One region of the Streptomyces sp. WG7 genome, then DNA from elsewhere that is predicted to be linked to it. Evidence: riboswitches for the same ligand, from Rfam matches in the RefSeq annotation. Region 1 holds a riboswitch; each other region holds the start of a gene.
The links. Region 1 has a riboswitch for cyclic di-AMP ahead of ACP4J0_RS11185 (C40 family peptidase). Riboswitches for the same ligand answer to the same signal wherever they lie in the genome.
Positions count from the first base shown of each region.

Region 2: it holds a riboswitch for cyclic di-AMP, as region 1 does, so the genes downstream of both, ACP4J0_RS00445 (transglycosylase family protein) here and ACP4J0_RS11185 (C40 family peptidase) in region 1, are expected to answer to the same signal.
Region 3: it holds a riboswitch for cyclic di-AMP, as region 1 does, so the genes downstream of both, ACP4J0_RS18905 (transglycosylase SLT domain-containing protein) here and ACP4J0_RS11185 (C40 family peptidase) in region 1, are expected to answer to the same signal.
Region 4: it holds a riboswitch for cyclic di-AMP, as region 1 does, so the genes downstream of both, ACP4J0_RS09845 (M23 family metallopeptidase) here and ACP4J0_RS11185 (C40 family peptidase) in region 1, are expected to answer to the same signal.

Region 1 covers NZ_JBNGGE010000008.1:13,812-16,631, reverse strand. Annotated here, with positions in the region: gene ACP4J0_RS11195 (helix-turn-helix domain-containing protein) at 1-319, opposite strand, end outside; gene ACP4J0_RS11190 (ATP-binding protein) at 534-1,025, shown strand; gene ACP4J0_RS11185 (C40 family peptidase) at 1,329-1,802, opposite strand; cyclic di-AMP (ydaO/yuaA leader) riboswitch at 1,806-1,948, opposite strand; gene ACP4J0_RS11180 (ABC transporter permease) at 2,502-2,820, opposite strand, start outside.
Region 2 covers NZ_JBNGGE010000001.1:100,375-103,194, forward strand. Annotated here, with positions in the region: gene eno (phosphopyruvate hydratase) at 1-471, opposite strand, end outside; gene ACP4J0_RS00445 (transglycosylase family protein) at 848-1,591, opposite strand; cyclic di-AMP (ydaO/yuaA leader) riboswitch at 1,595-1,761, opposite strand; gene ACP4J0_RS00450 (transglycosylase family protein) at 1,945-2,820, opposite strand, start outside.
Region 3 covers NZ_JBNGGE010000017.1:23,295-26,114, forward strand. Annotated here, with positions in the region: gene ACP4J0_RS18900 (polyprenyl synthetase family protein) at 1-814, opposite strand, end outside; cyclic di-AMP (ydaO/yuaA leader) riboswitch at 1,502-1,669, shown strand; gene ACP4J0_RS18905 (transglycosylase SLT domain-containing protein) at 1,675-2,175, shown strand; gene ACP4J0_RS18910 (HAD family hydrolase) at 2,314-2,820, opposite strand, start outside.
Region 4 covers NZ_JBNGGE010000006.1:269,472-272,291, reverse strand. Annotated here, with positions in the region: gene ACP4J0_RS09850 (tyrosine-protein phosphatase) at 1-770, opposite strand, end outside; cyclic di-AMP (ydaO/yuaA leader) riboswitch at 1,194-1,351, shown strand; gene ACP4J0_RS09845 (M23 family metallopeptidase) at 1,356-2,321, shown strand; gene ACP4J0_RS09840 (SGNH/GDSL hydrolase family protein) at 2,526-2,820, shown strand, end outside.

The DNA of each region.
Region 1 (2,820 bases):
GGCTGATGAAGTCGCGGTAGGTCGGCGGCAGCACCCCTCGGTAGGCGTGCCACCAGTGGTTCCGGCCGCCCGCGTCGTCGGAGCCCGCCAGCATCACCAGCAGCTCCCGCAGCTGCTCGTCGTCCACGCCGTAGGCGTCCAGCAGTAACCGCACGTCGGCCGGTTTCGCCCCGCTCGTCCCGGTCTCGATCCGGCTGACCTTCGACTGGTGCCAGCCCACCAGCCGGGCCGCCTCGCCGCTGGTGATACCCGCCGACGTGCGCTGGGCGCGCAGTTCCGCGCCCAGCTTCCGGCGGCGCACCACGGGGCCGTGCTGCATGGGCCACTCCTCTACTCCTTATGAGCCGCCCAAATACGCTCTGCCGTCGCAGAGTTCACCGCATCGAGCGACAGATATATGCAGATCTTGGTGGATCGCCGCCCTTACCGGGCCTGGTGGTGGCAGTCTGACGGCGAAGCACCAGTCCGGGACCGTACTCGAACCATCCGCTCCGTGTCCGGCTGCGGTCCCGTGGGAAAGGGACGACGTCGCCATGGCAGACCATCTGGAAGCATCCGTCACTCTGCCGAGCGATCCCGCCTCGGTGGCCGCCGCGCGTACCTATGTGGTCGGCACGCTGGTGGAGTGGGGCCTGCCGGCGGACACCGAGGTGTCCGAAACCGTCCGGCTCATCGTCTCCGAGCTGACCACCAACGCGGTCCAGCACACGCTCGGACAGTCACCCACCTTCACGGTGGACCTCGTGCTCGACCGCGACGAACGACTGCGTATCGGCGTCACCGACAGCCATCCGGGGTTTCCCAAGCGTCTGCCCGCCGCCGTCCAGCAGGACAACGGCCGCGGCATGGTGATCATCCGCTGGCTGACGGCGGAGTGCGGCGGCAAGCTGAGGGTGCGGCGCACGCGCGAGGGCGGCAAGACCGTCTTCATCGAACTGCCCTGGACGCCGCCGAGCAGTCCGGTGCCGCCCGAGCCGGCCACGGCCGTGGGGCGGGTCGCGGGACGGCAGGAGCCCGAACGGTGAGGCGCCGGCGGCACTCGCCGCGAGTCTGTTCCGTGTGAGGCGTCGAGGGCAGTGTCGAGGGCAGTACCGAACCGCCGCACGTGCGCGTGTGGGAGCGCGGGGCGTGCGGGGCGCGGGGCCGTCCCCGACCGGCACATCGACGGGGCGGCCGACGTCGCCAGGGCCGCCGGACCGGCGGCCTCGGCGCGTCGGGTGCGGGCAGGGCCGGTACGGGTACCGGCACAGCGCGTCGAAGCGGGGACCCGCCGAGGCCGTGGGCGGGCCGTGCCAGGAGACCCCGCCCTTCCGGGCGAGGAGCGGACGTCAATTGACCCGGCCGTACCAGACGCTGCCGGTCCAGATCTTCTGCAGACGGACCACGTCCCCGGTCTTCGGGGCGTGCCAGATCCTGCCCTTCCCGGCGTAGATGCCGACGTGGTAGACGCTGCTGCCCGAGTGGAAGAAGACGAGGTCGCCGACCTTGCGGTTCTTGGCGGAAATATGACGGGTCTTGTTGTACTGCTGAGCCGCGGTGCGCGGCAGCTTCTTACCGGCCTTCTTGAACGAATACAGGGTCAGCCCGGAGCAGTCGAACCTGCGTGGTCCGACGGCGCCCCACTTGTACGGTGAACCCTTCTTGGAGGCCGCGATCTTGAGGGCCTTCGCCGCATAGGTCGCCGCGGCCGCCTCGGAGGCGGCACCGGGGACCACGACGGATCCGCCGATCGCGGCGAGGGTGAGGGCCGAGGCCGTACCGGCACGGGCCATCAGCGACGGGACACGATTGAGCGCAGACATGCGCAACCCTTCGTCAGCCGCCTGTGAAGGATGACCTGTCGGATTCGGGCTGGCGAAGTTGCCCGGCCGCACGAGTGCGGCTTCACCCCAAGGGCTGCTCGGCCCGGCTTCTCTCTCGGAGATGACCGTTCCGGCGACCCGTCGTGCTCGGGTCCTCCACTCCTGCCGATCCACTCCTGTCGACCGGTCGTCCGGGCGGCGGCAGGACTCGGCGTCCGCCCGGACCGCCCCGCCGCTGCGGCGAGGGCTTGTCGTCAGTCACGGATCTTGTCTCGCCCAGTGGGAGAATCCCAACGGAACGTGCCCTTTGTGTTGTTACACGCCACTCGCCCGTTCGGGTGGACACCTCCGCGTTCGAGTCACAGCCGGGGGTGGTGACGAGCCCGGGACCAGCGGCGGAGCGGCTCGTTCCGCCGCGTGAGCAGCAGCGGTCGCGCAACTTCGGCCGGTCGGAAATCGAGGGTGTTCCTACGCCGAAAGGGGGTACGCCGTTTGGTCCGTTTCGGCCACCGGCGCGTCAACTGCCGGAACACGGCGGAAGGCTGACGCGCGCCGCCCGCCGTTCACCGTCCCGCACGCGCGGCGCCCGGACCAGGGTGCCGGCGTGCACTCCGGCCCTGACGCACCGGTGCGCACGGCGGCCGGGCCGGGGCCCCGCACCGTGGCGGGGTCCGCGGCCCGGCCGCGCACGGCCGGGGATCAGGCGGCCGGGGCCGGGGCCCGGTCGGGCGCCGGTGAGGCGCCGGGTGCGCGCTGTCGCAGTGCGCCGCCGAGCAGGACCGCGCCCAGGCCCAGCAGGGACCACCACGTGAGCGTGAGCGCGGGGCCGGTGGCCGCGGCGCCCTCGAAGAAGGACACCGAGCGCAGGAGCGAGCCGCCCGCGCCCGGCGGCAGCCACTGGCCGATCGCGCCGGCCGGCCGGGGCAGCATCTCCGGCGCCGAGGACGCGCCGGAGAAGGGGTTGCCCAGCAGCATGATCACGGCCGCGCCCAGCCCGACACCCGCGCGCCCGAGCAGC
Region 2 (2,820 bases), on a different contig from region 1:
GTCGGCGTGCGAGCCGCCGTTCAGGATGTTCATCATCGGCACCGGCAGCAGGTGCGCGTTGGGGCCGCCCAGGTAGCGGAAGAGCGGCAGGTCGCTGGCCTCGGAGGCGGCGTGGGCGACGGCGAGCGAGACGCCGAGGATGGCGTTGGCGCCGAGCGAGCCCTTGTTGTCGGTGGCGTCCAGGTCGAACATCGCCTGGTCGATCAGGCGCTGCTCGGTGGCGTCGTAGCCGACGAGCTCCGGGCCGATCTGCTCGATGACGGCCAGGACGGCCTTCTCGACGCCCTTGCCCAGGTAACGGTTGGAGTCGCCGTCACGGAGTTCGATGGCCTCGAAGGCGCCGGTGGAGGCGCCGGACGGAACGGCGGCACGACCCGTGCTGCCGTCGTCGAGGCCGACCTCGACCTCGACCGTGGGGTTGCCTCGGGAGTCCAGGATTTCCCGGGCTACGACGACGTCGATGGACGGCACGAGCATCTCCTTCTTCAATGTGACGCTTCGGTGTGACGCGCGGGTCCACAGGACCGCAGCGGCTCTGCGGGACCGAGCCTAACCGGCTCCGGGCGATCGGCCAGCCGATGGCCCACCCGCTGGACAGAACCGAGAGTAAATTGTTTCCGAACGGAACAAAGACGTTTCCGCAAACCCGGCCGGATTCGGGGGCGGGAACGGAGCCGGGATCAGGGCGGGAACGGAGCCGGGATCAGGGCGGGAACGGGGTGCGGGATCAGGGCGGGAACGGGGTGCGGGGTCAGGGTGGAACGGGGTGCGGGGTCAGGGCATGAAAATCCCGCTCCGGCGCGTACGGGGGAACACGCGCCGGAGCGGGAGCAAGGGGAGCTGCTGCCTACTTCAGGTGCAGCTGCTGGCCCGGGTAGATCAGGTCGGCGTCGTCGACGATGTCGTCGTTCAGCTTGAACAGCTCGGCCCAGCCGCCCTCGACGTCGTGCTCCTCGGCGATCGAGCTGAGGGTGTCGCCCGTGACCACCTTGTACTCGCCGTCGCCCTTCTCGACCTTCTTGCCGGTCGGGGTGGTGACGGTCTTCTCGGCGGCCGGACGCTCGGCGGAGCGGGAGGCCTTCTGCTCGGCGGAGCGGTCGGCGCCGGAGCCGCTGCCCTGGCTCTGCGCGCTCTCGGAGCTGCCGGAGTCCTGGGAGGAGCCGGAGCCCTGGGAGGAGCCGCTGTCCTGGCTCTCACCGGAGCCGCCGCCGGTGTACGCGGCGTTCGACAGGCCGGTGCCGCAGACCGGCCAGGCGCCCTTGCCCTGGCCCGCGAGCACCTTCTCGGCGATCTCGATCTGCTGCGCCTTGCTGGCCTGGTCCGCGGTCGCGGCGTACTGCGTGCCGCCGTAGCCGGCCCAGGTGGAGGCGGAGAACTGCAGGCCGCCGTAGTAGCCGTTGCCGGTGTTGATGGACCAGTTGCCGCCGGACTCGCACTGGGCGACGGCGTCCCACTCGGACGCGGTGGCGGCGGAGGCGTTGCCGGCCGCCATCAGCGGGGCGGCGACGGCGGCACCGGTGACACCGGCGACGGCGATGACACGGGTGGCCTTGGACGGACGGCGGTGCTTGCCCTTGCCGGAAAACAGCATGGTTGATCCCCTCACCGACGCCTGCGAGGTGAGCTGTCGGGTTCGGGCCGGTTGAGTTGCCCGGCCGGGTTCCTCGCGGAACTCGGCTCCACCCCTAGCCGCTCCGGTTCAACTGCCCGGTGCGGCACTTACCTTGGGTCCCCCGCTCCTGCCTTCGGCGCTTGACGCGACGACTGTTCCCGGACGGCCGCTGGCAGGATTCGGCGTTGCGGCAGCCGGGGCCCGCGATGACGGGCGGTCATGACCGTAGTCACGCGCTCCGCGGATTTACAAAGACGATCACGGCTTCTGAGACCTATCTCTCACGAGATCCAAAACGGACATACGATCTCTAACCGTGACGCGAACTCCCCCTACTTTTCGCCCGATTCGCCCGTGACCGTGAGCGTCTGACCGGGCAGGATGTGGTCGGGGTCGGCGCCGACGACCTCCTTGTTGCCGGCGTAGAGCGAACGCCAGCCGCCGTCCAGCTCAAGAGAGTCGGCGATGCCCCAGAGGCTGTCGCCGGAACGCACGGTGTACGAGCCGTCCACGGCCTGGCGCGCGTCACCCTCACCGCGCGAGGCGTGCCGCCCCGACGACTCGCCCGTACGACCGTCCACCGCCCCCTCGTCGGCACTGCCGCCCCGGTGCCGGCCCGCGCCGGACTCCTCCGTGTCGGTGAGGGCCGAAGAGCCGTCATTCCGCCCCGGCTTGTCCGATTCGCCGGCTTCCTGGGAGGGCGTGGGTGAAGCGCCGGTGTTCTGCGGTTCGCCGCTCTCCGTGGACCCGGAGCCGGGGGACGTGTCGGACTTGGTCGAATCGTCCCCGCTGTCCGACGAAGGGTCAGCGGAGGGCGAGGAGGGCGAGGAAGGGGACGCGGGAGAGGAAGGAGCCGAAGGGGACGCCTCGGACGTGGGATCCGCCGGCTCCGTCGAACCGGACGAGCCGGACGAGCCGGTCGAGCCGGACGCACCGGAGAGTCCGGGAAGGCCCGACGGCTCTTTCGAGGTGTCCGATCCCTCCGACGAGCCGTCACCCGCCGTACCCGAGCCACCGCCGGCGGACGCCGAGCCGTCGCCCAGGCCCGCGAGCAGACCGCACGTCGGCCAGGCGGCGATGCCCTGGTCCGCGTGTATCTTCTCGGCGACTCTCACCTGCTGGGAGCGACTGGCCTGGTCGGCGCTGGGCGCGTACTCCAGGCCGCCGTACTGCTCCCAGGCGTCCTGGGACAGCTGCAGGCCGCCGTA
Region 3 (2,820 bases), on a different contig from region 1:
CCAGCAGTTCGCACAGGGCGATGTCGTCGGCCAGCCCCAGCCGGGCCGCCCGCTCGCGCAGCCGCAGCACCGGGAGGGTCGGGATGCCCTCGCGCAGGTCGGTCCCGGGCGTCTTCCCCGATTCCTGGGAGTCGGAGGCGATGTCCAGGACGTCGTCCGCGAGCTGGAAGGCGACGCCGAGCCGCTCGCCGTACTGGGTCAGCACGTCCACGACCGTCTCGTCGGCGCCGGACATCATCGCGCCGAACCGGCAGGAGACCGCCACCAGCGATCCCGTCTTGCCGCCCAGCACGTCGAGGTAGTGGTCGACGGGGTCCCGGCCGTCCTGCGGCCCCGCCGTCTCCAGGATCTGTCCGGTGACGAGCCGCTCGAACGCCAGGGCCTGCACGCGGACCGCCTCGGGCCCGAGGTCGGCGAGGATCTGGGAGGCGCGGGCGAACAGGAAGTCGCCGGTGAGGACCGCGACCGAGTTGCCCCAGCGGGTGTTGGCGCTGGCCACGCCACGCCGCACGGCGGCCTCGTCCATCACGTCGTCGTGGTAGAGGGTGGCGAGGTGGGTCAGCTCCACGACGACGGCCGAGGGCACGATCCCGGGGGCATAGGGGTCGCCGAACTGGGACGAGAGCATCACCAGCAGTGGCCGGAATCGTTTGCCGCCGGCCCGCACCAGATGCTGGGCGGCCTCCGTGATGAACGGAACCTCGCTCTTGGTTGCCTCAAGCAACCCTTCCTCGACAGCAACCAATCCGGCCTGGACATCGGCTTCCAGAGCCTGGTCCCGCACGCTCAGCCCGAACGGCCCGACGACGGTCACGAGGGGTCTCCTGTCTGCTGGTGTCTACTGGCGATTACCTGGTTTGTCGATAGGTCGCTGCCACCACTCGAGCCAGCGTATCCGGTCACCTTTCGATCACCGCGAGCGCCCACCGTTACAGGCCGGTCGGTATCGGATCATGAACAGTATGTTTTTGATCAGGCGATATGAGCAGATATTGATCGACATCGCCGGGGCCAGAACCCGCCACTGATGATCACATCACCCCTCCCAACGGCTCGCACTCCGAATACGTCACCCACTCGGCTCACCCTGCCCCACCCCGAACGGATGCCCCCAGGGCGCGCGGAAACACCGCTCAGGGCGGGGTCACACACGGGGTGCGCACGACAGCAGGCCCGCCCGGCCGTCGACCAGCACCCGAACCCCTCCCACCCATGGGCAATTGACCCACAGTTGGCCTCAATGCCCGATTTGCCACACTTGTCGATGCGGGTGAGTTGACTCACTCCTCCGCACCTCCGGGCAACCCTGCCGCCGACTGTGCCCTCCCTTTGCCCCGCAAGGCATTTGGCCCTTGGCAGCCGCAAAGGATCAAGTACCTCAAACCCCTCAGATCAAGGTCAACAGGCGCGTTGGGTGATTCCTGCACTTGTTTCGGACATGTGCTCTCGCATACGTTCCCGGCCTGTCGGGCGGACGCCGAATCCTGCCACCGCCCGGACGCACAGTCATCCGCCAACAAACTCGCAGGCAGGAGCGGGGGACCCAGGTAAGTCGCCGCACCGGTCACCACCGGAGCGGCTCGGGGTGAAGCCGTGTCCGTCAGGACCCGGCCGGGCACCTCCCCGCCCGAACCCGACAGCTCACCTCGCAGGCGTAAGGAGAGGGACTCACACATGTCTGCCAACGGTCAGAACCGTCACGCCCGGACCAGCCGCCTCGCCCGCAAGCTCGCCGTGGCCGGCACCGGCGCCGCCGTGCTCGCCCTGCCGCTCCTCGGCGCCACCGGCGCGTCCGCGGCCACCCCGGCCACCACCACGGCCGCCGCGGCCGCCACCACCGCGGCGACGACCTACCCGGACAACCTCGACGGCTGGATCCGGGAGTCGCTCGACATCATGGCCCAGCACGGCATCCCCGGGACGTACGAGGGCATCCACCGCAACATCATGCGGGAGTCGTCCGGCAACCCGTACGCCATCAACAACTGGGACATCAACGCCATCAACGGCACCCCGTCCAAGGGGCTGCTCCAGGTGATCGCCCCGACCTTCGAGGCGTACCACGTGCCCGGCACCTCCTGGGACCCGTACGACCCGGTCGCCAACATCACCGCGGCCTGCAACTACGCGGCCGACCGATACGGCTCGATGGACAACGTCTTCGGCGCGTACTGAGACGCACTGCCACAGAGGCACTGCCACAGAGGCACTGAAGCACTGGCGCCTGAGGAACTGAAGCACTGACGCCTGAGGCACTGAGGCACTGACAAAGAGGCTCCGGCCGAGGAGGCTCCTCGGCCGAGGGGGCTCCGCTCAGGAGGCCCCGAAGACCCGCTCGAGGACGACGGCCACGCCGTCGTCCTCGTTCGTCGTGGTGACCTCGTCGGCCACCGCCTTGAGTTCGGGGTGGGCGTCGGCCATGGCGACACCGTGTGCCGCCCAGTCGAACATGGGGATGTCGTTGGGCATGTCCCCGAAGGCGATCGTCCGCCGTCGGCTCACCCCCAGGCGCTCGGCGGCCAGCGCCAGGCCGGTCGCCTTGGTGATGCCGCACGGCTGGAGCTCGACCGTCCCCGGCCCCGACATGGTGACCGTGGCGAGGGAGCCCACCACCGCGCGCGCCGTCGCCGCCAACTCGTCGTCGGACAGGTCGGGGTGGCGCAGCAGCACCTTGCTGATCGGCGTGGACCACAGTTCGTCGCGCCGCTCGACCCGCACCGCGGGCAGCGTGGGGTGGGGCATCAGGTACCCGGGCTCGATGAGCGTGAGGCCGTCGACGCCGTCCTGGTCGACCGCGGCGTACACCTGCCCCACCTCGGC
Region 4 (2,820 bases), on a different contig from region 1:
TCCCGGGTCTCCGGGGTGATCCGCAGGCCCTTCTCCAGGTACGCGTCGACGCCGCCCCAGGTCTCCTCGACGGTCTCGAAGGCCGCCGCAAGGTATTCGACCCGCGCGTCGAACAGGGGGCTGAGCAGCTCCATGACCTCGGGGGAGTAGGCCGAGGCGGCGGAGCTGCTGCGGCGTACCTTGTAGCGGCGGTGCGCGGCGTTGGACTTCAGGTAGTCGTCGACGACGGCCTCGCGCTCGACGCCCAGGGCGAGCAGGGTGACGGCGATCGACAGGCCCGCGCGGTCCTTGCCGGCCGCGCAGTGCATCAGGGCGGGGACGCTGTCCTCGGCGAGCGCGTGCAGCACCCGGGAGTGCTCCGCCGTGCGCTCCTTGATGATCATGCGGTAGGAGTCGATCATCCGGTTGGCGCCCTTGCCGTCCGCCAGGATCTCGCGCAGCTGGTCGAGGTCCCCGTCGCGGACCATCTTCCAGAACTCGGCGCCGTCGGCCGGATCGCTCAGCGGCAGGTTCACATTGCGCACGCCCGGAAGCTCGACGTCCGGGCCTTCGAGTTTCTGGTCGGCCGCGTTGCGGAAGTCGAAGATGGTGTGCAGGCCCAGCGAGGCGAGGAACGCGGCGTCCTCACCGGTGGCGTGCGCCAGGTGACCGCTGCGGAACAGCACCCCCTGCCGCACTCGCCGCCCGTCCACGGTCGGCAGTCCGCCCACGTCACGGAAGTTGCGCACACCGGCCAGCTCGGGTTCGGTCGACGGGACCTGCTGCGTCACGGGGACTCCTCCCACTCCGCCCCGTCGACGCCGCTCGCCGACGGGCACCACTCGACGATACGGCACGGTCCTGGAGCCTCGGCGTTTCAGCCGTCCGACTACGCCATTCCTAAGCCTTCTGTCCGAATTGGCGCTTTCATTCCAACTAGCGCTGAAATGAAAGAGGGTGGCGAGGCGCCGCGTGAGCAGCGTCATATCCGTGACCGTGCGTTGCTCGTCATGCTCACGTAATCAGGCCGGTTTTCAAGGCGGTTTACGTGAGACGGCGCTCCGCGAATCGACGGAGGGTGACCGGTGATTCCCGTAAAGGATCAATCGGAACACCTGTCAATGGAACCCCTCGCTTGTCCCTGCGCGTCCTGGTCCCTTACGTTCACCACCGATCCGGACGGACGCCTAATCCTGCCGCCGACCGGAACCCGCACCCACCCACCACCCGTACACGGCAGGAGCGGGGGACCCACAGGTACGACTGCCTGTTCCGGTTCCCGGAACGGCTTGGGGTAAAGCCGCGTCTCGGCGCGGCCGGGCATCTCCAGCCCGCACCCGACAGCTCACCTCGCAGGCGCCGGAGAGGAATTCGTCATGCCCGCGAAGGGTAAGCACCGCCGTACCAGGACCATGCGCCTGACCCGCACCATCGCCGTCGCCGGAACCGGGGGCGCCGCGCTCGCGCTCCCGCTGATGGGCGCCGCCGCTGCCCACGCCGCTCCCGCGCAGTCCGTTTCCGGGCAGGCCGTGCAGTCCGTCCCGACGACGGCGAAGAAGGCCGCCGGAGGCAGCGCCGAGAAGAACGCGGACGCGCGGACGTACACGGTGAAGAGCGGTGACTACCTCTCGAGGATCGCCGACGAGCAGGACGTCGACGGCGGCTGGAAGAAGCTGTACTCGGACAACCGCGAGGCCGTCGGTTCGGACCCCTCGCTGATCCACCCCGGCCTGAAGCTCTCGATCAGCGGGCAGGCCGCCAAGGCGTCGGCCCCGTCGTCCTCCGCCGAGTCGGAGAAGCCGGCGGCCGAGAAGCCCGCCGCGCCGCAGAAGTCGTCGGCAGGGAAGTCCGAGTCGTCCGAGAAGTCGTCGGACGCCGCGCAGACCTCGTCCTCGGACTCCTCGGACACGAGCGGCCAGTCCGCCGGCGCCACCAGCGGCTTCACCTCGCCCGTCCCCGGCGGCAGCGTCGGCACCCCGTACCACCAGACCGGCAGCATGTGGTCCAGCGGCTACCACACCGGCACGGACTTCGTCGTCCCGACCGGCACCTCGCTCAAGGCCGTCGGCGCGGGCACCGTCGTCTCCGCCGGCTGGGGCGGAGCGTACGGCAACCAGGTCGTCATCCAGCTCGCCGACGGCCACTACGCCCAGTACGCCCACCTGTCCTCGCTCTCCGTCTCCGCCGGGCAGTCCGTGACGGCGGGTCAGCAGGTCGGTCTCTCGGGTGCCACCGGCAACGTGACCGGCCCGCACCTGCACTTCGAGATCCGCACCACGCCGGACTACGGCTCGGACGTGGACCCGATCGCCTACCTGCGCTCGCACGGCGTCTCCCTCTGACGACGGTTTCGGGCACAGCCCCCGCGCGACCGAAGGCCGGACCCCGATCCCCGGGTCCGGCCTTCGGTGTATTCCTGAATTGGTGAACACTTTAGGAGTGGTCTTTCTCACCGCCCGTCAACCCTTTCTACGGTCGCGTAGGTCACATTCCGAGGTGAATCATGGGCCGACGTGGCAGACGATTCGAAGAGTGACAGCAGAGAAGTGATCGGGTCGTACGTGGCGGTGGGGGACAGCTTCACCGAGGGCGTCGGCGACCCCGGACCCGACGGGGCGTTCGTCGGCTGGGCCGACCGGTTCGCCGTACTGCTCGCCGACCGACGCCCCGAGGGCGACTTCAGGTACACCAACCTCGCCGTGCGCGGCAGGCTGCTCGACCAGATCGTGGCGGAACAGGTCCCGCGCGTCGCCGAACTCGCGCCGGACCTGGTCTCCTTCGCGGCGGGCGGCAACGACATCATCCGGCCCGGCACCGACCCCGACGAGGTGGCGGAGCGGT